One region of the Stenotrophomonas sp. SMYL41 genome, then DNA from elsewhere that is predicted to be linked to it. Evidence: predicted binding sites of a transcription regulator. Region 1 holds the regulator's gene; each other region holds the start of a gene.
What was found. The regulator HrcA, encoded in region 1, represses chaperone genes, less so after heat shock. The targets are predictions, from matches to a motif close to TTNGCACTCNNNNNNNNNGAGTGCNAA.
Positions count from the first base shown of each region.

Region 1 (7,702 bases):
GGACGAGCTGCACCGCATGGACGTGCTGCCGCTGCACCTGCCCTCGCCCACCGACCCGCGCCTGCAGCGGATCTGCCAGCACATCCAGAAGCATCCCGGCGACGACGCCACGCTGCAGGACTGGGCGCAGGCGCTGCAGGTGGACGTGAAGACCATCCAGCGCCATTTCGCCAGCGAACTGGGCATGACCTTCGGGCAGTGGCGGCAGCAGGCGCGGCTGCTGGCCGCACTGGAACGCCTGGCGGTCGGCGACAAGGTCATCGATGTGGCGCTGGCGACGGGTTACGACAGCCCAAGCGCGTTCACCAGCATGTTCAAGCGGCAGCTGGGGCAGACGCCGGCGGCGTTTTTCCGATGATCCTTTGAACGGCATCCACGCATGGCGTGGAGCTACTGCACCACAAACGACAACGCCGGGCATGGCCCGGCGCTCTCGTTCACCGCTTCCGTCGAAAAACTCAGGACGTCATCCGGTCCCAGAAGCCCTTCACGCCATCCATGAAGGTGGCCGACTTCGGCGAGTGCTTGCGCGCTTCCTCACCGACGAAGGTGGCTTCGAACTGTTCCAGCAGCTTGCGCTGTTCGTTGGTGAGGTTGACCGGGGTCTCCACCACCACGCGGCAGTACAGGTCGCCCTCGCTGCGGCTGCGCACCGAACGTACGCCCTTGCCACGCAGGCGGAACAGCTTGCCGGTCTGGGTCTCGGCCGGGATGCGGATTTCCGCTTCGCCGCCGAGGGTGGCCACGCGCACGGTGTCGCCCAGTGCCGCCTGCGAGATGCGGATCGGCACTTCGCAGTGCAGGTCGTCGCCATCGCGCTGGAAGATCGCATGCTCGCGCACGCGCACTTCCACGTACAGGTCACCCGGCGGCGTACCGGCCGGACCGGCTTCGCCTTCGCCCTGCAGGCGGATGCGGTCGCCGGTATCGACGCCCGCCGGCACCTTCACCGACAGCACCTTGTCTTCCTCGACACGGCCGTTGCCGTGGCAGGTCTTGCAGGGCTTGGCGATGATCTGGCCACGGCCGCCGCAGTTGTGGCAGGCCTGCTGCATGGCGAAGATGCCGCGCTGGATGCGCACCTGGCCGCGGCCATGGCACACATTGCAGGTCTCGACCTTGCCGTCTTCCGAGCCGCTGCCATCGCAGTCGCCACATTCGGCCAGGGTCGGGATCTCGATGCGGCGTTCGACGCCGCGCACCGCTTCTTCCAGGTCCAGTTCCATCACGTAGCCGATGTCGGCGCCGCGACGGGCCTGGCGCGGACCACCGCCGCCACCGCCAAAGATGTTGCCGAAGATATCGCCGAAAATATCGTTCATGTCCGGGCCGCCCGGACCGCCGCCACCGCCCATGCCGTGCTCGAACGCAGCGTGGCCGTGGCTGTCATACATGCGGCGCTTGTTGCCGTCGGACAGCACTTCGTAGGCTTCCTTGCACTCCTTGAAGGAGGCTTCGGCCGCCGCATCACCCGGGTTGCGGTCCGGGTGGAACTTCATCGCGCAGCGACGGTAGGCCTTCTTCAGCTCGTCGTCGGTAGCGGTGCGGGCAACGCCCAGCACTTCGTAGTAATCGCGCTTGCTCATATCGTGAATCTGGTTCCGGAAAGTCGGGATTCGTCAAAGCGGAAGAGCGGAACCAGGTCCGCTCTTGCGTCGGGCGCCCCGACACGCCGGTGGGCGGTCAGGACCCTGATGCGACAACGGGACGCTGATGGCCAGCGTCCCGTGTCGGTCCGGATCAGGACTTCTTGTCGTCCTTGACTTCGGTGAACTCGGCGTCGACCACGTCATCCTGCGCCTTGCCGGCGTTGCCGGCGTCGGCACCCGGGGCACCGCCCTGGTCGGCCGAAGCAGCGGCGAACAGCGACTGGCCGGCTTCCTCCAGCACCTTCGACTTGGCTTCGATCTGCGCCTTGTCGTCACCCTTCATCGCGGTTTCCAGGTCGGCCAGAGCCGCCTCGACCTTGCCGATGACATCGCCGCCGACCTTGCTGCCGTGTTCGGTGATGGCGCTGCGGGTGCCGTGGATCAGGGCGTCGGCCTGGTTGCGGGCCTGCACCAGCTCCTGGAACTTCTTGTCTTCTTCGCGGTTGGCTTCCGCGTCGGCGACCATGCGCGCGATCTCTTCCTCGGACAGGCCCGAACCGGCCTTGATCTCGACCTTCTGTTCCTTGTTGGTCTTCTTGTCCTTGGCCGACACGTGCAGGATGCCGTTGGCGTCGATGTCGAAGGACACTTCCACCTGCGGCAGGCCACGCGGGGCCGGCTCGATGCCGGACAGGTCGAACTTGGCCAGCGACTTGTTGAAGCGGGCCTGTTCGCGCTCACCCTGCAGCACGTGCACGGTCACGGCCGACTGGTTGTCCTCGGCGGTGGAGAACACCTGCGAGGCCTTGGTCGGGATGGTGGTGTTCTTCTCGATGATCTTGGTGAACACGCCGCCCATGGTCTCGATGCCCAGCGACAGCGGGGTCACGTCCAGCAGCAGCACGTCCTTGACGTCGCCGCCGAGCACGCCGCCCTGGATCGCAGCACCCAGTGCCACGGCCTCGTCCGGGTTGACGTCCTTGCGCGGTTCCTTGCCGAAGAACTCGGTCACCGCCTGCTGCACCTTCGGCATGCGGGTCTGGCCACCGACCAGGATCACTTCGCTGATGTCGCTCGAACGCAGGCCGGCATCGTTCAGGGCGACGCGGCACGGCTCGATCGACTTCTTGATCAGGTCGTCCACCAGCGCTTCCAGCTTGGCGCGGGTCAGCTTGATGTTCAGGTGCTTCGGACCCGACGCGTCAGCGGTGACGTACGGCAGGTTCACTTCGGTCTGCTGGGCGCTGGACAGCTCGATCTTGGCGCGCTCGGCGGCGTCCTTCAGGCGCTGCAGGGCCAGCGGATCCTTGCGCAGGTCGATGCCCTGGTCCTTGTTGAATTCTTCAACCAGGTACTCGATGACGCGGTTGTCGAAGTCTTCGCCACCCAGGAAGGTGTCGCCGTTGGTCGCCAGCACTTCGAACTGCTTCTCGCCGTCGACGTTGGCGATCTCGATCACCGAGACGTCGAAGGTGCCGCCGCCCAGGTCGTACACCACGATCTTGCGATCCTTGTTGTCGCCCTTGTCCAGGCCATAGGCCAGCGCAGCCGCGGTCGGCTCGTTGATGATGCGCTTGACGTCCAGGCCGGCGATGCGGCCTGCGTCCTTGGTCGCCTGGCGCTGGCTGTCGTTGAAGTAGGCCGGCACGGTGATGACCGCCTCGGTGACCTTCTCACCGAGGAAGTCCTCGGCGGTCTTCTTCATCTTCTCCAGCACCTTGGCCGAGATTTCCTGCGGGGCCATCTTCTTGCCGTCGCTGGTGGCCACCCAGGCGTCGCCATTGTCATGGGCGAGGATGCTGTACGGGACGTGGGCGATGTCCTTCTGCACTTCGGCGTCGGTGAACTTGCGGCCGATCAGGCGCTTCACCGCGTAGAAGGTGTTCTTCGGGTTGGTGACGGCCTGGCGCTTGGCCGAGGCGCCGACCAGGACTTCGCCGTCCTTGGTGTAGGCGACGATCGACGGGGTGGTGCGATCGCCTTCCGAATTCTCGATGACGCGGGCCTTGCCGCCGTCCATGATCGCCACGCACGAGTTGGTGGTGCCGAGGTCGATACCAATGATCTTGCCCATGGGGGAGACTCCTGAGGATGCTTGTTGGGGTCAGTCCGGCCGTTCGGCCGGTGGATGAATACGATGTGGGGGAGGCTCGTGGAACATTCAAGCCATCTCCCGAACGCTGTGTTCAGCGCTTGGAAAACCTTGCCGGGCATGGCCCGGCACGGCCGATCAATCGGCGGCCACCACCACCAGCGCCGGCCGCAGCAGGCGCTCGTTGAGCAGGTAACCCTTCTGGAACACGGTCACCACGCTGCCCGGGGCAGCGCCCGGGGTCGGCACCTGGCTGATCGCCTGGTGGTGTTCCGGGTTGAACGGCTGGCCGATCGGGTCCAGCAGGACCAGGCCGTTGTCGGCAGCGACCTTCAGCAGCTGCTTGTAGGTCAGCTCCAGGCCCTCGCGCAGCGGATGCGGGTCATCGCCAGCCGCCTTCAGGCCCGCGTCCAGGCTGTCGAATACCGGCAGCAGCTCGCCCAGCAGCTTCTCGTTGGCGAACTTGCGGGCCTGTTCGATGTCACGGGCAACGCGCTTGCGCTGGTTCTCGAGGTCGGCGCGCTCACGCAGCGCATCGGCCTTGATCTGCTCGATTTCGGCGCGCAGGCGCTCCACTTCGTCACTGACGCCGGCCGCAGCCGCTGCATCGGCCGCGCTCTGCTGGGATTCGATATCGGGGTTTTCGTGGTTCATGTCTGGGTCCCTGGCGGTCACAGCCCGCCTCCACCCACCCTAGTGTGGGCGGGATGCTGCGTTTCAAGCGTCGGATGTTCCGGGAGTGCGCCCGGCCGGCGAAAAGGCCGCGCCGAGCACATCGGCGGTGGCCTGGACCAGCGGGATCATGCGGTCGTAGGCCATCCGCTTGGGGCCGATCACGCCCAGCACGCCCAGTACCTGGCCATTGGCGGTGTACGGGGCGGTGACCAGCGAGACGCCCTGCAGCGGCATCATCCCGGTCTCTTCGCCGATGAAGATGCGCACGCCCGGCGCCTGGATGGTCCGCTCCAGCAGCTGAAGGATCTCGCGCTTGCTGGAGAACAGCTCGAACAGCTCGCGCAGGCGCTCCAGGTCGGACAGGTCCTGCACCCCCATCAGCCGGGTCTGGCCGGCCACCAGCATGTCGTCGGCGGCCGGCTGCAGGGCCTGCTCGGCCAGCTCGATGCTGTGCGCCAGCAGCTGCTCCAACTCGGAACGGGCATCGCGCAGCTCCAGCAGCAGGCGGGTGCGGATCTCGGCCATCGGCAGGCCGGCGAAATGGGCATTGAGGTAGTTGGCGACCTGTTCCAGCTGGCCCGGCGCGAATTCCTGCCGGGTCTCGATGACCCGGTTCTGCACCTCGTTGTCGGCAAACACCAGGATGGCCAGCACCCGGCGCCCGTCCAGCGCCACGAAATCGATCTGGCGGAAGGCGAACTGCTCGCGTCGCGGCGCGCTGACCACGCCGACGAAGTGGCTCATCGCCGACAGCAGCTCCGAGGCGCTGCCGAGCAGGGCCTGGGTGCTGCCGCCGCCGGCGAGTTCCTGGCGCAACCGGGCCAGCTCGCCTTCGCCCGGCGGCTGCATCTGCAGCAGGCTGTCGACGAACACCCGGTAACCATGCGCGGTCGGGATGCGCCCGGCCGAGGTATGCGGCGAGGCCAGCAGCCCCAGGTCTTCCAGGTCGCCGAGGATGTTGCGGATGGTGGCCGGGCTGACCTCCAGGCCGGCCACGCGCGCCAGCGTCTGCGAGCCGACCGGCTCACCGTCCTGGATGTAACGCGCAATCAACGTGCGCAGCAGATGGCGCGCACGCGGGGCAAGCTGGTCGGGAGAACCGTGCATGGAATCAACCTGTGAGACACGGACACTAGATAATGGCGGCGCATCACCTTGGCAAGTCATTGGACCTCCCTCGCCCGCGTGCTAGCGTTGCGCGGCTGCTGATACCCCCTTACCCATGCTCAGACATCTTTCGATCAAGGATTTTGCCGTCGTCCGCGCCACCGAACTGGAGTTCGGGCCAGGCATGACCGTGGTTTCAGGCGAGACCGGCGCCGGCAAGTCGCTGATGGTCGACGCGCTGGGCTTCCTGTCCGGCCTGCGCGCCGACAGCGGCGTGGTCCGCCACGGCGCCGCGCGCGCCGAGCTTTCGGCCGAGTTCGCGCTGGACCAGCTGCAGGCCGCGCGCCAGTGGCTGGCCGACAACGAACTGGACGACGAGGAACAATGCCAGCTGCGCCGCGTGATCCGTGCCGACGGCGGTTCACGGGCGTGGATCAATGGCCGCCCGGTGACCCTGGCCCAGCTGGGCGACCTGGCCGCGTTGCTGGTGGAGATCCACGGCCAGCACGAACAGCAGGCCCTGCTGACGCGCCCGTCGCAGCTGGCCCTGTTGGATGCCTATGCCGGCAACGAGAACGAGCGCCGCCAGGTACGCCGCGCCGCCGCGGCCTGGCAGGCGCTGGTCGATGAATCGCTGGCGCTGTCGCAGCAGGGCGACGTCAGTGACCGGATCGGCTTCCTGGAGCACCAGCTGCGCGAACTGGACCGCGAGGACCTGGAACCGGAGTCGATCGTCGCACTCGGTGCCAGCCACCGGCGCCAGGCCCACGCCAGCGCCCTGCTGAGCGCCTGCCAGGCGGCCAGCAACCAGCTCAACGGCGACGACGGCAGTTCCGCGCTGGACCTGCTGCAGCAGGTGCGCCACGAACTGTCGCGCCTGATCGAACACGACCCGCGCCTGGGCGAGGTGGACGGCCTGATCGAGAACGCCTCGATCCAGCTGCACGAAGCCCTGTCGCTGCTGGACCGCGTGCATGACGACCTCGACGCCGATCCGGAACAGTTCGAGGAGAACGAGCGCCGCCTCGGCCGCCTGCATGATCTGGCCCGCAAGCACCACGTGCCGATGGACGAGCTGGGCGCGCAGCGCGAGCGCATGCACGCCGAGGTGGAGCAGCTGCGCGGCGCCGACGAGCGACTGCAGCGCCTGGCTGGCGAGATCGACAAGGCCGCGGCGGCCTGGCGCCTGCAGGCCGAGGTGCTCAGTGAGAGCCGCCGCAAGGCCGCAGCCGAGCTGTCGGCCACCACCACCGGGATCATCGCCGAGCTGGGCATGGGCGGCGGCCAGTTCCTGATCGAGCTGGAACCGCAGGACGCCGGCAAGCCCGACCCGCAGGGTGCCGAGCGCGTGGAATTCCTGGTGGCGGCCAACGCCGGCCAGCCGCCACGCGCCCTGCGCAAGGTGGCCTCGGGTGGCGAACTGTCGCGCATCTCGCTGGCCATCGAAGTAGCCGCGCTGGATCTGGATGCGGTGCCGACCATGGTGTTCGACGAAGTCGACTCCGGCATCGGTGGCGCGGTGGCGGACATCGTCGGCCAGAAGCTGCGCGCCCTTGGCGAGAAGCGCCAGGTGCTGTGCGTGACCCACCTGCCGCAGGTCGCCTCCAAGGGCCATGCCCACTACCGGGTCAGCAAGGCCCCGGTGGAAGGCATGACCCAGAGCGCAGTGGAAAAGCTGGACAGCAAGGCGCGTGAGGAAGAGCTGGCGCGCATGCTCGGCGGCGTGGAAGTGAGCAAGGAAGCGCGCGCCGCCGCCCGCAAGCTGCTGCAGGTCTGACGCCCGCACGCGTTCTTCCACGCATGGCGTGGATCTACAACGCACCCGCGCGGTAGTGCCGGCCGCTGGCCGGCATTACCTGCTTTACCCCAGTGGCCGCGCCAGGTCCACCGTTTCCACCAGGAAATCAAGGAAGGCACGCACCCGCAGCGGCAGGTAGCCGCCCTGCCCCAGGAACACCGCGTGCACCTCTTCAAGGTCACCGGGGTTGGCGTCCTCCAGCACCGGCAGCAAGCGCCCGTCGGCAATATCCTGTTGCACCTGGAATGCTGCCAGCCGCGCCATGCCCAGCCCAGCCAGCACCAGCTGGCGCAGCGCGTCGCCGTTGCTGGCGCGCGCATTGCCACTGGGCAGCAGCATGCGTTCGCGACCGTCCTGCAACAGCGGCCAGCCCTGCATCGCGCGCGCATGGCCGATGTCCAGCCGGTTGTGCGACTGCAGCTCCTCGGCAGTGCGCGGCAA
Region 1 is NZ_JAWIRX010000015.1:106,998-114,699, reverse strand. It holds gene V3B30_RS16940 (helix-turn-helix transcriptional regulator) at 1-358, shown strand, start outside; gene dnaJ (molecular chaperone DnaJ) at 459-1,586, opposite strand; gene dnaK (molecular chaperone DnaK) at 1,741-3,663, opposite strand; gene grpE (nucleotide exchange factor GrpE) at 3,820-4,335, opposite strand; gene hrcA (heat-inducible transcriptional repressor HrcA) at 4,399-5,463, opposite strand; gene recN (DNA repair protein RecN) at 5,579-7,240, shown strand; gene V3B30_RS16910 (LysR family transcriptional regulator) at 7,325-7,702, opposite strand, start outside.

Region 2 (7,702 bases), on a different contig from region 1:
GCAGCCCCTGCGCATCGGCAGGAGAAAGGAAGTCGTCGACGATGATGAACGAGGTAGGCATGGCCACCGAGCGTAGCGATGCGCTGCGGCGGCGGCAACCGGGCAACGAAAAACCCCGCCTTGCGGCGGGGTTTTTCTTTACATCGGGACGGCGCGCCGACCAGGGTCGGCAACGACCGCCGGGGGCGTGGACTTAGAAGTCCATGCCGCCCATGCCACCCATGCCGCCCATGCCACCGGCGCCGCCCATGGCCGGCTCGTCCTTCTTCGGAGCTTCGGCAACCATGGCTTCGGTGGTGATCATCAGGCCAGCGATCGAGGCAGCGTTCTGCAGTGCGGAACGGGTCACCTTGGTCGGGTCCAGGATGCCGAACTGCAGCATGTCGCCGAACTCGCCGGTGGCGGCGTTGTAGCCGAAGCTGCCGGTGCCTTCCTTGACCTTGTTGATGATGACCGACGGCTCTTCACCGGCGTTGGCCACGATTTCGCGCAGCGGGGCTTCCATCGCGCGCAGGGCGATCTGGATGCCGTGGTTCTGGTCTTCGTTGGCACCCTTCAGGCCGGCCAGTGCGGTGACCGCACGGACCAGGGCAACGCCGCCGCCCGGGACCACGCCTTCTTCAACGGCTGCACGGGTGGCGTGCAGGGCGTCGTCGACGCGATCCTTCTTTTCCTTCATTTCGATTTCGGTCGACGCGCCGACCTTGATCACGGCAACGCCGCCGGCCAGCTTGGCCACGCGTTCCTGCAGCTTCTCGCGATCGTAGTCGGAGGAGGTGTCCTGGATCTGGGTCTTGATCTGGCCGACGCGTGCATCGACGGCAGCCTTGTCACCCACGCCATCGATGATGGTGGTGTTTTCCTTGGAAACCTGCACCTTCTTGGCGCGGCCCAGGTCCTTGATGGTGGCCTTTTCCAGCGACAGGCCGACTTCTTCGGAGATCACGGTGCCGCCGGTCAGCACGGCCATGTCTTCCAGCATCGCCTTGCGACGGTCGCCGAAGCCCGGCGCCTTGACGGCCACGACCTTGACGATGCCACGGATGGTGTTGACCACCAGGGTCGCCAGCGCTTCGCCTTCGACTTCCTCGGCCACGATCAGCAGCGGCTTGCCGGCCTTGGCGACGCCTTCCAGCACCGGCAGCAGGTCACGGACGTTGGAGATCTTCTTGTCGTGCAGCAGGATGTACGGGTCATCCAGGTCAGCGGTCTGCGACTGCTGGTTGTTGATGAAGTACGGGGACAGGTAGCCGCGGTCGAACTGCATGCCTTTGACCACGTCCAGCTCGTTGTCCAGGCCCGAGCCTTCTTCAACGGTGATCACGCCTTCCTTGCCGACTTCCTTCATCGCGTCGGCGATGATCTGGCCGATCGACTCGTCCGAGTTGGCCGAGATGGTGCCGACCTGGGCAATTGCCTTGTCGTCGGCGGTCGGCTTGGAGATGTTCTTCAGCTCGGAGACGGCGGCCACGACGGCCTTGTCGATACCGCGCTTGAGGTCCATCGGGTTCATGCCGGCAGCCACGGCCTTGGCGCCTTCGCGGATCAGGGCCTGGGCCAGCACGGTGGCGGTGGTGGTGCCGTCGCCGGCGTCGTCGTTGGTGCGCGAAGCGACTTCCTTCACCATCTGCGCGCCCATGTTCTCGAACTTGTCAGCCAGTTCGATTTCCTTGGCGACGGAGACGCCGTCCTTGGTGATGGTCGGTGCGCCGAAGCTCTTTTCCAGCACGACGTTGCGGCCCTTCGGGCCCAGGGTGGCCTTGACGGCATTGGCGAGAACGTTGACGCCGCGCACCATGCGCGAACGGGCGTCTTCACCGAAACGAATATCCTTGGCAGCCATTGCGATTACCTCGATGTTTGCACCGGGCCGGGCCCGGCAACGAAAAGGGATGTCTTACAGGAAAGCAGGTCGCGCCGAAGCTCAGCCGATGACGGCGAGCACGTCGTCTTCGCGCAGGACCTTGTACTCGACGCCTTCGCTCTTGTACGAGCTGCCGGCGTACTGGCCGTAGATGACCTTGTCGCCGACCTTCAGCGACGGAGCGCGCACGCTGCCGTTGTCCAGCGGCTTGCCCGGGCCAACGGCCACGACTTCACCCTTGGTGGACTTTTCCTTGGCCGAATCCGGAATGACGATGCCACCGGCGGAGATTTCGTCGGCTTCGATCGGCTTGACCACAACGCGGTCGTGCAGCGGCTTGATGCTCATAAGAGACCTCTTAAGTTATTGATTGGTCTGAAAAAGTCCGGCGATGTTAGCACTCGCTCATGGCGAGTGCCAGAACCGCACGTGAAGAAACCCGACAACGTCGGGAGCAGGGCAGAGATGGAGCCCACCGATCCCCTTTCAAGGGCGGGAGGCGAAAAAATTTTTCCGCCTCGCTCATGCGGCGACGCAGCGGATCCGGCCAGATTCAGTGACCAGCGTCGCACTGTCAGATATCTGACGTTCATTTACGACAAAGTGTCACTGGATCGGCCTTAGGCTCGGCCGCGCATTCCCAATCACAAGGAGTAGTCGATGCGATTGCTGTCCCCGCTTGCCGCCGCCTGCCTGCTGGCCCTGGCCGCTGCGCCGGCCCAGGCCGAGGTCTTCATCAATGAACTGCACTACGACGACAGCACCGCCGCCGGTGACGTCGGCGAAGCGATCGAGGTCGTGGCCACCGCAGGTGAGGACCTGTCCGGCTACCGCCTGTACCTCTACAACGGCAGCAATCCGTCGGCGGCCGTGGTCTACGCCAACAACCCGGTGCCTGCCGGTAGCGCCGCAGGCTGCGGCAGCGCGACCATCGCCGTGGTCAACTACCCGACCAACGGCCTGCAGAACGGCGCGAACGACGGCATTGCCCTGGTCGATGCCAGCGGCAAGGTGGTCCAGTTCCTCAGCTACGAGGGCGCCATCACCGCCTCCGCTGGCCCTGCCGCCGGCATGACCAGCCAGAATATCCCGGTGGCCGAAACCAACAGCACCGCGGCGGGCACCTCGCTGCAGCTGACCGGCAGCGGCAGCCAGTACGCCCACTTCACCTGGGCCGAGTCGGCCACGCAGACGTTTGGCAGCTGCAACAACGGCCAGACCTTCAGTGGTGGCAGCACCCCGGGCCCGAACACGCCGCCGTCGGTCTCCACCACCACCCCGGCGCAGGGCAGCGGCACCTTCCCGGCCGCCGCCGACCTGGAAGTGGTGTTCAGCGAGACGGTGAACCTGGCCAGTGGCGCCTTCGCCCTGAGCTGCGGCACCTCCGGCAGCGTGCCGCTGACCTTCCCGGCCAGCGGCCGCAGCGTGAAGCTGTCCACCAACACCGCGCTGGTGGCGGGTGAGGCCTGCCGCTTCGACATCCGTGCCGCGCGCATCACCGACCTGCAGGGCGCGCATCCGGCCGCCGACAGCCGCATCGCCTTCACCGTAGCCAGCACCGGCGGCAATCCGGACCCGGGCAACCCGGGCGTGCCGGCCGGTTACTACTCCAAGGTCAACACCAGCAGCCCCAGCCAGCTGCGCTGCTCGCTGCACGCCACCATCAAGGGCCACACCGCCTACCCGTACAGCGGCTCGGGCACCAGCACCTGGACCATCCTGGAAATCGCCGACGAGGATCCGAACAATGCCGGCAGGATCCTGGATGCCTACCGCAACCGCAGCTACGCCAAGGTGACCGATCGCGCCGGCAGCGGCGGTGGCCTGAAGTACAACCGCGAGCACACCTGGCCGAACTCGCTGGGCTTTGCCACCACCACCGGTGACAAGGGCCTGCCGTACGCGCCCTACACCGACACCCACATGCTGTACCTGACCGACGCGCAGTGGAACGCCGACCGTGGCAACAAGCCGTTCGGCAAGTGCGACGCCAACTGCGGCGAGCGCGCCACCGAGGCCAACAACGGCCAGGGTGGCGGCAGCGGCGGCTATCCGGGCAATTCGAACTGGGTTCGCACCCCGGACGGCAACGGTGGCACCTTTGAAGTGTGGGGTGCACGCAAGGGCGACATGGCGCGTGCGGTGCTGTACATGGCGATCCGCTACGAGGGCGGCAAGGATGCGGCCACGGGACAGTCCGAGCCGGACCTGGAGCTGACCGATGACCGCAGCAAGATCGTCAAGACCAGCAGCTCGCCGGCCTACATGGGGCTGCTGTCGACGTTGATCGACTGGCATCTGGCCGACCCGCCGAGTGCTGCAGAACGCGCCCGTAACGACGTGATCTACAGCTTCCAGGGCAACCGAAACCCATTCATCGACCATCCCGAGTGGGCGACCCCGGCCCTGTTCACCTCGGCCAAGCCGGCGACCTGCCAGCTGGCCAACTGACCGCGCAACGCAGCGGTCCACTGCCGCCGCCGGGCCCTGACCCGGCGGCGGCCCTATACTCGACGGTCATGTCGACCGTCGATCCTGTCCTGCTGCTGTTGACCACCTGCCCGGACCGGGCCAGTGCCGAGCGCATCGCGCACGCGCTGGTCGGCGAGCGCCTGGCCGCGTGCGTCACCCGCCTCGATGGCGCGCAGTCGACCTACCGCTGGCAGGGCGAGGTGAGCACCGACGCCGAACTGCAGCTGCTGGTGAAAACCACCGCGAGCCGCGTCGATGACGCGATTGCCCGGATCGTCGAACTGCATCCGTATGAACTCCCGGAGTGCATCGCGGTCGAAACCCGGGCCGGCCTGCCGGCGTATCTCGACTGGATCCGGGCACAGACCCGGGAGGACACTGATTGAAGACTCTGTTTGCGCGCGGCGCCGCCTTGTGCGCCCTGTTGTGGCTCTCGCTGCCGGCTTTCGCGCTGGATGAGAAGGACCTGCTGCCGGTGGACCAGGCGTTCGCACTGACCGCCAGTGCACCCGAACGGGGCCAGGTGCAACTGCGGTTCAAGATCGCGCCGGGCTATTACCTGTATCGCCACCGCACCAGCGTCAAGGCCGACCCGGCCTTCAATGCCGGCGCGCTGCAGATGCCCAAGGGCGACAAGCACCACGACGATTTCTTCGGCGAGGTCGAGACCTATCGCGAGCGCCTGCAGGCCACCCTGCCAGGCACACCGACCGACGCTGCCGGCACCATCAGCCTGGAAGTGCGTTACCAGGGCTGTGCCGACGCCGGTGTCTGCTACCCGCCGCAGAAGCGCGTGGTGCAGGTCACCCTGCCGGGCGCCGGCGCGGCAGCCGCGGTGCCTGCCGCGCGTGCCGGTGCAGCGAACCCATTCAACAATCCGTTGGCCGGCGCCGGCAACGCGGGCGGCCTGCGCCTGCCGGGGGCAGCCAATAACGGCCAGGCACTTCCGCTGCCGTCGGAACAGGCGTTCGGCTTCGATGCCATCGCCAGTGACGGCAATACCGTGCTGCTGCGCTTCAGCCCAGCACCTGGCTATTACCTCTACCGCGACCGCACCTCGCTGAAGCTGGAAGGCAGCGCCGGCGTGCTGGCCGACAAGCCGCGCTGGCCGGCCGCGCAATCGCATCGCGACGAGCACTTCGGCGATGTCTCGGTCTACTTCAACCAGGTGGAAGTGCCGCTGCCGCTGCGCCGCACCGTCACTGACGCAGTCGACAGCACCCTGGTGGTGACCTTCCAGGGCTGCCAGACCGATGGCATCTGCTACCCGCCGATGACCCGCCGGGTGAAGCTGTCGATTCCGGCTGGCAAGCTCTCCGCCAGCACTGACCAGGCGCCAGCGCGCAACGAGGTGATCAACCCGCTGCGCGCCGCCGGCGCGCCGCGTGAATCGGCCAGCGGCGCACCGCTGCGCCTGCTGCCGACCGTCCCCAACGATGGCAACGCCGCTCCCGCCGCCACCGGCAGTGAGGGTGCAGGCAATGAGCTCGCCGCCGATGCGCGCGATGGCAACGCCCTGCGCACGCGTCCACCGGCGACCACGCCGAACCCGGACCGTTCGTTCGTCTGGGTGCTGCTGCTGGCGCTGGCCGGTGGCCTGGTGCTTAACCTGCTGCCCTGCGTGCTGCCGATCCTGTCGCTGAAGGTGCTGAGCCTTGCGCAGAGTGGCGAGAGCCCGCAGCGTGCTCGCAGCCATGCACTCTGGTACACGCTGGGCGTGCTGGTCGCGTTCGCGGTGATCGGTGCGCTGATGGTGGGCCTGCGTGCGATCGGCAACGCGGTTGGCATCGGCTTCCAGCTGCAGCACCCGGGCGTGGTGGCCGCACTGGCGTACATCATGTTTGCAGTGGGCCTGAGCCTGTCGGGCGTGTTCACCCTCGGTGGTGGCATCGGCAATCTTGGCCAGTCGCTGGCCAGCCGCAGCGGTCCGGCCGGTGATTTCTTCACCGGTGCGCTGGCCTGCGTGGTCGGCAGTGCCTGCGTCGGCCCGTTCATGGGCGGGGCGATTGCCTATGCCTTCATTGCCCCGCCACTGAAGGCGATGACGGTGTTCCTGTTCCTCGGCCTGGGCCTGGCGCTGCCGTTCCTGCTGATCGGCTTCGTGCCGGCACTGGCACGCCGCCTGCCCAAGCCCGGCCCGTGGATGGAAACGCTCAAGCACGTGCTGGCCTTCCCGATGTATGCCACCGCGCTGTGGCTGCTGTGGGTGCTGGGCAAGCAGCGCGGCGTGGACGGCATGGCACTGGTGCTGGGTGGCCTGCTGCTGTTCGCCTTCGGCCTGTGGCTGTTTGAACGCAACCGCTGGACCGGCTCGCGCGCGGTGACTCTGCTAGGCGTGCTGCTGGCAATCGGTGCGCTGGTTCCTGCCTGGGGCGTGACCCAGCTGGCACCGCCGGCACGGGCCGCGCAGTCCGCCAGCGAGAACGTGGTCGAGTATTCGCCGCAGTTGCTGGACCGCCTGCGCGCCGACAACCGCGTGGTGTTCGTCAACATGACCGCCGACTGGTGCGTGAGCTGCAAGGCCAATGAACGTGCCGTGCTGTCGCGGCCGGAGTTCAAGGAACTGCTCAAGCGCACCAACGCGGTGTACATGCGTGGTGACTACACCAATGTCGACCCGCAGATCACCACGTTCCTGGAAGAACACAAGGCCGTGGGCGTGCCGCTGTACGTGGTGTACGGCCCCGGCGCGCCGCCGACCGTGCTGCCGACCCTGCTGACCCAGGCGGTGGTCGAGGAAGCGCTGCTGCGCACCGCACGATGAAGTGGCAACGGCCAGCGCTGCTGTGGACAGCGGTGCTGGCCGCCGGCCTCGGCCTGTGGGCCGGGCATCGATTGGCACCGGCGCCGGCTGCACCCGGGCCCATGCCAGTGGCGCCTGCTGCCGCGGTTGCGGCACCCGCCCTGCAGGTCGGCGATAGTCTCCCCGCGTTGTCGCTGCCCGATCTTGAAGGCCGGCCGCTGGACCTGCGCCAACACGCTGTCGGCCGCCCGCTGCTGATCAACGTCTGGGCCAGCTGGTGCGCGCCCTGCGTGGAAGAAATGCCCGAGCTGGCGCGCTTTGCCGCTGCCCAGGACGACCAAGGCGTGCAGGTGCTTGGCCTGGCGCTGGATACGCCGGAGGATGTGCGCCGCTTCCTGCAGCAGGTGCCGGTGGACTACCCGATCGTGATCGAGGCACCCGGGCCACGCGATGCCAGCGTGCAGCTGGGCAATGCGCAGGGCCTGCTGCCTTACAGCGTACTGTTCGATGCACAGGGGCGGCTGGTGAAGGCGAAGCTGGGACCGTTCGCCCACGGCGAGATCGACAGCTGGGTGAAGTGAGGGTTCGGCAGGGCTGCGCCCTGCACCCGCAGAGGCCGTCAA
Region 2 is NZ_JAWIRX010000017.1:525-8,226, reverse strand. It holds gene V3B30_RS17580 (DUF6445 family protein) at 1-61, opposite strand, end outside; gene groL (chaperonin GroEL) at 194-1,843, opposite strand; gene V3B30_RS17570 (co-chaperone GroES) at 1,925-2,212, opposite strand; gene V3B30_RS17565 (endonuclease) at 2,525-4,315, shown strand; gene cutA (divalent-cation tolerance protein CutA) at 4,384-4,722, shown strand; gene V3B30_RS17555 (protein-disulfide reductase DsbD domain-containing protein) at 4,719-7,100, shown strand; gene V3B30_RS17550 (TlpA disulfide reductase family protein) at 7,097-7,660, shown strand.
Region 2: the regulator HrcA is predicted to act here: its motif matches at 2,259-2,285, upstream of V3B30_RS17570 (co-chaperone GroES).

Region 3 (7,702 bases), on a different contig from region 1:
TGGGCAATGAAGCTGTCCAGATCGCGCACCAGCGCCGGGAAGCCCTGTGCATCGCCACGTGCGCCCGGCGAACGGCCATTGCCACGCGCGTCCCAGGCGAAGAAGGCGGTGTCGGGCAGGTCCAGCTCATCGACCAGGTGGGTGACACGCCCGGAGTGCTCGTGGCCACGATGCAACAGCACGATGGCCTTGGTGGCCGGGGTGGCGGTGGTGCCCGCCCAGTACCGGTAGAACAGCGGTACCTGGTCGAAGCTGTGGAATTCCCGTTCCTGCGCCTGGCGCATGCAATCTCCTGATTGTCTTTTTGTATCTTGATTAATTCGGCGAAACCGCCGCTTCCCGCAGTCCACGACGGACGCGGTTGATCATCGTCAGCACGCACAGCACCGCCATGGCCGCGGCCACGCCAGTGACCGTCATCGCGCCACCCCACTCAAACGCCAACAGCAGGCCCAGCGCACCGATCACGAAGGCGCGATCGCTCTTGCCCATCGGGCCGTCATAGCGGCGGCTGGCGCCGACCATCAGCCCCAGCACCCCGGCGTACTCGCTCAGCGCCGCGGTCCAGGCCAGCAGCCACAGCGCCTCCGGGCGCACGCCCGGCACGCTGAGCAGGCTCAGGTACAGCGCGGCGTCGGCGATCACATCGCACAGCTCGTTCAGATAGGCGCCCAGCCGCGACTGCTGGCCGAACTCGCGGGCCAGCATGCCGTCCACGGCGTTGAGCGCCATGCGCAGCAGCATCCACAGCGGCAACAGCAGGTACAGCAGCGGCTGGGCCGGCGCGCAGCACCACACGGCGGCGGCCACCAGCAGCGAGACCCCGGCAGCGGCCACGGTCACCGTATTGGCGGTGATCCCCATGCGGTACAGGCCGCGTACGGCCGGACGCAACAGGTCCTGGAAACGTCCTTTCAATGCATAGATCGACATGATCCGTACCCGCTGATCCTTGGCAGTGCGGGCACAGCCTACCCGATTGGGGCAGCCGGCCCCATCCTGTTGCCTGCGGGCCACTCCGGCCCGGCTGTGCTGAAGGCGGCCGCAGGGCCACCGGCGCGGGCCGATTTTCCCCACCGGCGCCCGCCACCGGCCCCCACCGCCTACAATATCGGCCCCGCTCCGCTGCCGATTCTGTCCCATGACTGCTGATCTGTTGCCCGTCCGCCGGGCCCTCCTCTCCGTTTCCGACAAGACCGGCCTGGTCGAGCTGGCCACTGCGCTGGCGGCACGCGGCGTGGAGCTGCTGTCCACCGGCGGCACCGCCAAGGCGATCCGCGATGCGGGCCTGGCCGTGAAGGACGTGGCCGACGTCACCGGCTTCCCGGAAATGATGGACGGCCGGGTCAAGACCCTCCACCCGATGGTGCACGGCGGCCTGCTGGGCCGCTCCGGCCTGGATGACGCAGTGATGGCCGAGCACGGCATCGGCGCCATCGACCTGCTGGTGCTGAACCTGTATCCGTTCGAATCGGTCACCGCCAAGGCCGATTGCACCCTGGCCGACGCGGTCGAAAACATCGACATCGGCGGCCCGGCCATGCTGCGCTCGGCGGCCAAGAACTTCGCCCGCGTGGCGGTGGCGACCGATCCGTCGCAGTACGCCGAACTGCTGGCTTCGCTGGACGCCAACGACGGCCAGCTGTCGGCCACCACCCGCTTCGCGTTCTCGGTGGCCGCGTTCAACCGCGTCGCCCAGTACGATGCGGCGATCAGCAACTACCTGTCGGCCGTCACCGCCACCGACGCCGCGGTACCGGCGCGTGCCGAGTACCCGGCACAGATGAACGCCACCTTCGTGAAGGTGATGGACCTGCGCTACGGCGAGAACCCGCACCAGAGCGGCGCGTTCTACCGCGATCTCTACCCGGTGCCGGGCACGCTGGCCACCTTCCAGCAGCTGCAGGGCAAGGAACTGAGCTACAACAACCTGGCCGATGCCGATGCAGCGTGGGAATGCGTGCGCCAGTTCGACGCGCCGGCCTGCGTCATCGTCAAGCACGCCAACCCGTGCGGCGTGGCTGTCGGTGCCGGCAACGGCGATGCCTACGAGCTGGCCTACGCCACCGACCCGACCAGCGCCTTCGGCGGCATCATCGCTTTCAACAAACCGCTGGACGCGGCCACCGCCAAGGTGATCCTGGACCGCCAGTTCGTCGAAGTCCTGATTGCCCCGGACTACGAGCCGGCCGCGCTGGAATACGCGCAGAAGAAGGCCAACGTGCGCGTGCTGCGCATCCCGCACGGCGACGGCCTGAACAACTTCGACAGCAAGCGCGTCGGCTCTGGCCTGCTGCTGCAGTCCTCGGACAACCGCGGCATGACCCGCGATGAACTGAAGGTGGTGAGCAAGCTGGCGCCGACCGACAAGCAGTTCACCGACCTGCTGTTCGCCTGGAAGGTCGCCAAGTTCGTGAAGTCCAACGCGATCGTCTACGCCAAGGACAACCGCACGATTGGCGTGGGCGCCGGCCAGATGAGCCGCGTGTACTCGGCCCGCATCGCCGGCATCAAGGCCGCCGACGCGAACCTGGTGGTCGAGGGTTCGGTAATGGCCTCCGATGCATTCTTCCCATTCCGCGACGGCATCGACGCCGCCGCTGCCGCCGGCATCAAGGCGGTCATCCAGCCGGGCGGTTCGATGCGCGATGCCGAAGTGATCGCCGCTGCCGACGAACATGGCCTGGCCATGGTGTTCACCGGCGTGCGCCACTTCCGCCATTGATCCGCATTACGAAGCCGGGCCCTGCCCGGCTTTTCTTTTCCGCACCCGAGAACCCTGTCCCATGAAGATCCTCGTCATCGGCTCCGGCGGCCGCGAACACGCCCTGGCATGGAAGCTGGCCCAGTCCTCCCGTGTCACTGAAGTGATCGTGGCGCCCGGCAACGCCGGCACCGCCAGTGAAGGCAAGTGCCGCAACGTGGCGGTGAAAGTCACTGACATCGACGGCCTGCTGGCGCTGGCCCAGGCCGAGGGCGTAGCGCTGACCGTGGTCGGCCCGGAAGTACCGCTGGTGGCCGGCGTGGTCGACCGCTTCCGCGCCGCTGGCCTGCGCATCTTCGGGCCGACCGCCGCTGCCGCGCAGCTGGAAGGCAGCAAGGCTTACGCCAAGGATTTCCTGGCCCGCCACAACATCCCCACCGCGTTCTACGCCGTGCACAGCGACGTGGACGCTGCGTTGGCGTACGTGCGCGAGAAGGGCGCACCGATCGTGGTCAAGGCCGATGGCCTCGCCGCCGGCAAGGGCGTGATCGTCGCGATGAGCTTGACCGAGGCCGAAGACGCGGTGCGTGACATGCTCTCCGGCAACGCGTTCGGCGATGCCGGCGCCCGCGTGGTGATCGAAGAGTTCCTCGACGGCGAGGAAGCCAGCTTCATTTCGATGGTGGACGGCGTGCATGCGCTGCCGATGGCCACCTCGCAGGACCACAAGCGCGTCGGCGACGGCGACACCGGCCCCAACACCGGCGGCATGGGTGCGTACTCGCCGGCCCCGGTGGTCACGCCGGAGGTGCACGCGCGGGTGATGCGCGAAGTGGTGAACCCGACCGTGCAGGGCATGATTGCCGACGGTATCCCGTTCACCGGCTTCCTCTACGCCGGCCTGATGATCGACGCCAGTGGCGCGCCGAAGGTGATCGAATTCAACGTGCGCTTCGGCGACCCGGAAACCCAGCCGGTGATGCTGCGCCTGCAGTCGGATCTGGTGGAGCTGGTGGAAGCGGCCATCGATGGCCGCCTGGACCAGGTGGAAGCACACTGGGATGCGCGCCCGTCGCTGGGCGTGGTGATGGCCGCCAGGCCGTACCCGGAATCGCCGATCACCGGTGACGTGATTTCCGGCCTGGACGAGGTGCCTGCCAGTGCCAAGGTGTTCCATGCCGGTACGGCATTGGATGCGCAGGGCCAGGTGCTGAGCGCCGGCGGCCGCGTGCTGTGCGTGGCTGCGCTGGGCGACAGCGTGCGCGACGCGCAGGCCAACGCCTATGCCGGCGTGGCCAAGGTCAGCTGGGCCAACGAATTCCACCGCAACGACATCGGCTGGCGCGCGATCGCACGCGAGGGGTGAGGCAGGCGCGGCGTCAGGACATCCACGCATCGCGTGGATCTACTGGTTCTGCAGCAGGGGGAGATGCACGCCATGCGTGGATTGAACACCCGAAAAGAAAGGCCCGGCAGTGCCGGGCCTTTTCATTGCTTCAACGCCGTCCCGCCTTACGCGGTGAACAGCGCCTTCATTTTCTTCAGCGCGTTCGCCTCGACCTGGCGGATGCGCTCGGCCGACACGCCGTACTCGTCGGCCAGCTCCTGCAGCGTCACCTTGCTGTCGGCATCCAGCCAGCGGCGGCGGATGATGTCGCGCGAACGCGCATCCAGCTCGGCCAGGCCTTCGCGCAGCAGCTGCATCTGGTTGTCTTCACTGTCGGCACGTTCGTAGGCCATCGACGGGTCTTCGTCGTTGGCGACCAGGAACGCAGCCGGCGACGGCGGCGCGTGTTCGTTGTCCTCGTCGGCCGGCGCATCGAAACCGATATCGCGACCGGACAGGCGCGACTCCATTTCCATGACCTCGCGCTCGGACACGTTCAGGTCCTTCGCCACCGCGCTGACCTCAGCCGCGTTCATCCAGCCCAGGCGCGTCTTCGACTTGCGCAGGTTGAAGAACAGCTTGCGCTGCGCCTTGGTGGTGGCGACCTTCACGATGCGCCAGTTCTTCAGGATGAACTCGTGCATCTCGGCACGGATCCAGTGCACGGCAAAGGAGACCAGGCGCACGCCCATGTCCGGGTCGAAGCGCTTGACCGCCTTCATCAGGCCGATGTTGCCTTCCTGGATCAGGTCGCCCAGGGCAAGGCCGTAGCCGTTGTAGCCGCGGGCCACATGCACCACGAAGCGCAGGTGCGAATGCACCAGCTCGCGGGCAGCGTCCAGATCGTTGCCGTCGCGGAAGCGACGGGCCAGGTCCTGTTCGTCATCGACCGACAGCACCGGGATCTGGTGCACGGCACCGATGTAGGCGTCCAGCGAACCGAGCGCACTGGGAATCGGGAGATTGTTTGCCACAAGGGCAGTAGAGGTGTTCTGGCTCATAGGCACCCATCTTAGCAGTCCGGGATTTGGACTGCTAAAGGAGGAAAAAGTTCCGGCATCCTATTGATGCAACACTGGTCCCAAACAGAGCCCTACCGTAGCGCGATTTGATGACAGTGGCGAGCACGCTTTTCGGGATTCACAATCCCTTGGAATTCAATCAATTAACTGCCGGAAACCGGCGATTTCCGGTCAAGCGGAGCTGAACGGGCCAGCCTGGAGGTCCATTCAGGCCTGGAGACGTTGCCGGGTGTTCAGGCCCGAAGGCTGAGGGTCGCCCCCTTTACTACTAAGAAACCCGTTGACAGCCATCCGGCGACATGCTCCGATGCATCAACTAATTCATACGTAGAAGCACATGGCCCGTCCTGTCTCGCAGACTCCCACCCCCGCCGAGCAGGCCATCCTGGACATCCTCTGGGACAAGGGCGAAGCGTCCGTGCGCGAAGTGGCGGATGTGCTCGGCGAACACAAGCCGGTCGCGTACACCACGGTGCTGACCATGTTCAACGTGCTGGCGAAGAAAGGCTTCGTCAGTCATCGCCAGGAAGGTCGCGCCTACATCTACCACGCCACGCTCAGCCGCGAGCAGGCCCGCCGGCAGGCGCTCGACCATCTGCTGCATCAGTTCTTCGACGGCTCACCGAACGTGTTGGCACAGCACCTGGTGGACGAACGCGAAATCGACCGCAACGAACTGCAGGCACTGCAGCAGCGCATCAGCGATGCCAGGGCCGGGAGGAAGGAATGAACCTCATCGACATGGCGATGGCACTGGGCCTTCGGCAGTTGCTGTTGTCCGCAGTTGTGCTGCTGCCAGCGCTGTGGCTGGCACGGCGGCGGGCCCTCAGTGCCGAACAACGCTCCTGGCTGCTGACAGCAGCGATGGCAGTGGCACTGCTGTTGCCGCTCAGCGCCTTCCTCCCGGGCTGGTCGACCACCCTGCCCGCACCGGCACCGCCCGCGGCCGCGTTCCACCCCATGCCCGGCGAAGGGGCAACGACGGAAGAGGCCATCTTCGAAGCCGGACGGCAGCCCGACATCTACTACGTTGAACTACCGAAGACCCTGCCGACGGTGCTTGCACTGCTTTGGCTGCTGGGCACCCTGTGGCTGGGCATGCGCCTGCTGGACGCGATGCTGCACGCGCGCCGGCTGCGGCAGCTGGCGCAACCGGCGTCCGCCGGATTGCGCGCGGTCCTGGCCGACATCGTGCCCGCCCACGTGACGATCGCCACCTGCGCCGTCGACGGGCCGATGGTCGTCGGCCTGTGGCGCCCGCAGATCCTCCTGCCCCGCCCCTTGCTGGCACGGCTGGACAACAACGTGCTGCGCGACATCGTCCGCCACGAGGTTGCACACCTGGATCGACGCGACCTGTGGACAAGCACGCTGCTGCGGGCGGGAACAGCACTGTTCTGGTGGAATCCACTCCTGCACCTTGCCCAGGCACGCCTGGCGGTACTGCGCGAAATGGCCTGTGATGCACGCGCTGCGATGCAGGCACGCGAACCGCTGGACTATGCAGGTTCGCTGCTGGCCAGCATCGAACAGCTGCAGGCTCTGCGCGAAGAGGCACCGACACTTGCACTGGGCATGTTCAGTGCACGCAGCCAGCTGGCGCAGCGCATCGATCAGCTGCTGGACGCCGCGTCGCAGTCCCCCCGGCGCCGCAGCCTGTTGATGCTGGGCCTGCTGCTTCTGCTGGCCTGCACCGGCACCGCGGTGGCTGTCTCACCACGACTCGCCTCACCACCGGTTGCCAGCTCCTCCGATACGCGCGTCAACACGCTGCTCCAGGCCGCCAGCACGCATGACGTCGCGCAGGTCCACGCGTTGGCGGCGGCCGGCGTCGATCTCGATGCGCGCGTGCTCGGCGACGGCACGGCGCTGATCCAGGCCATCCGCGCACGCGATCCGGCGATGGTCGACGCCCTGCTGCAGCTGGGCGCCGACCCCGATCGTGCCGCGCTGGGCGAAGGCAATCCATTGATCGTCGCCTCCGCGCTGGGCCTGCAACCCATCGTCGAGCAGCTGGTGCAGGCCGGTGCAGACGTCAACCGGGTCGTGACCTATGACGAGACGCCGCTGATCAATGCCTCGCGCGAAGGGCATCTGGTCACCGTGCAGTACCTGCTCGCGCACGGCGCCGACATCAACCTGGGCGTGGAAGCCGACGGCTGGCTGGGGCGCTGGCGGACACCGCTGAACCAGGCTGGCAACGCGGCCGTGCGCGATTACCTGCTGGCGCAGGGCGCCCGCCGCGAACGACGCTGACGCCGCCGCCGCATCGCCTCCTGCGCTGCGGCGGCAACCCGTTCCACCCGCAACGACCGGACGCGGCAGGCGTGCGTGGCAACGCGTGTGCCGATCCCGCCCGCTCTTCCACTCCTGCAAGGATGTCGATGATGAACCGACTGTTGCTGTGTTCGCTGCTGGTCTCCCTGACTCCGTTCCACGTGATGGCCACTGACGCCAGTGCTGAAGACCCTGCGCGCTTTGCCCAGGCAATGGCCCATGGCCTGCGCCCCAGCACCGCGCAGCTGGGCGCCGCGCTGCCGCAGTGGTCGATCGAGGAACGCCTCGCCCACTACAAGATACCGGGCGCTG
Region 3 is NZ_JAWIRX010000010.1:35,473-43,174, forward strand. It holds gene V3B30_RS13080 (bifunctional alpha/beta hydrolase/class I SAM-dependent methyltransferase) at 1-284, opposite strand, end outside; gene V3B30_RS13085 (CDP-alcohol phosphatidyltransferase family protein) at 316-933, opposite strand; gene purH (bifunctional phosphoribosylaminoimidazolecarboxamide formyltransferase/IMP cyclohydrolase) at 1,142-2,725, shown strand; gene purD (phosphoribosylamine--glycine ligase) at 2,787-4,070, shown strand; gene rpoH (RNA polymerase sigma factor RpoH) at 4,217-5,092, opposite strand; gene V3B30_RS13105 (BlaI/MecI/CopY family transcriptional regulator) at 5,451-5,843, shown strand; gene V3B30_RS13110 (M56 family metallopeptidase) at 5,840-7,369, shown strand; gene V3B30_RS13115 (serine hydrolase domain-containing protein) at 7,501-7,702, shown strand, end outside.
Region 3: the regulator HrcA is predicted to act here: its motif matches at 5,104-5,130, upstream of rpoH (RNA polymerase sigma factor RpoH).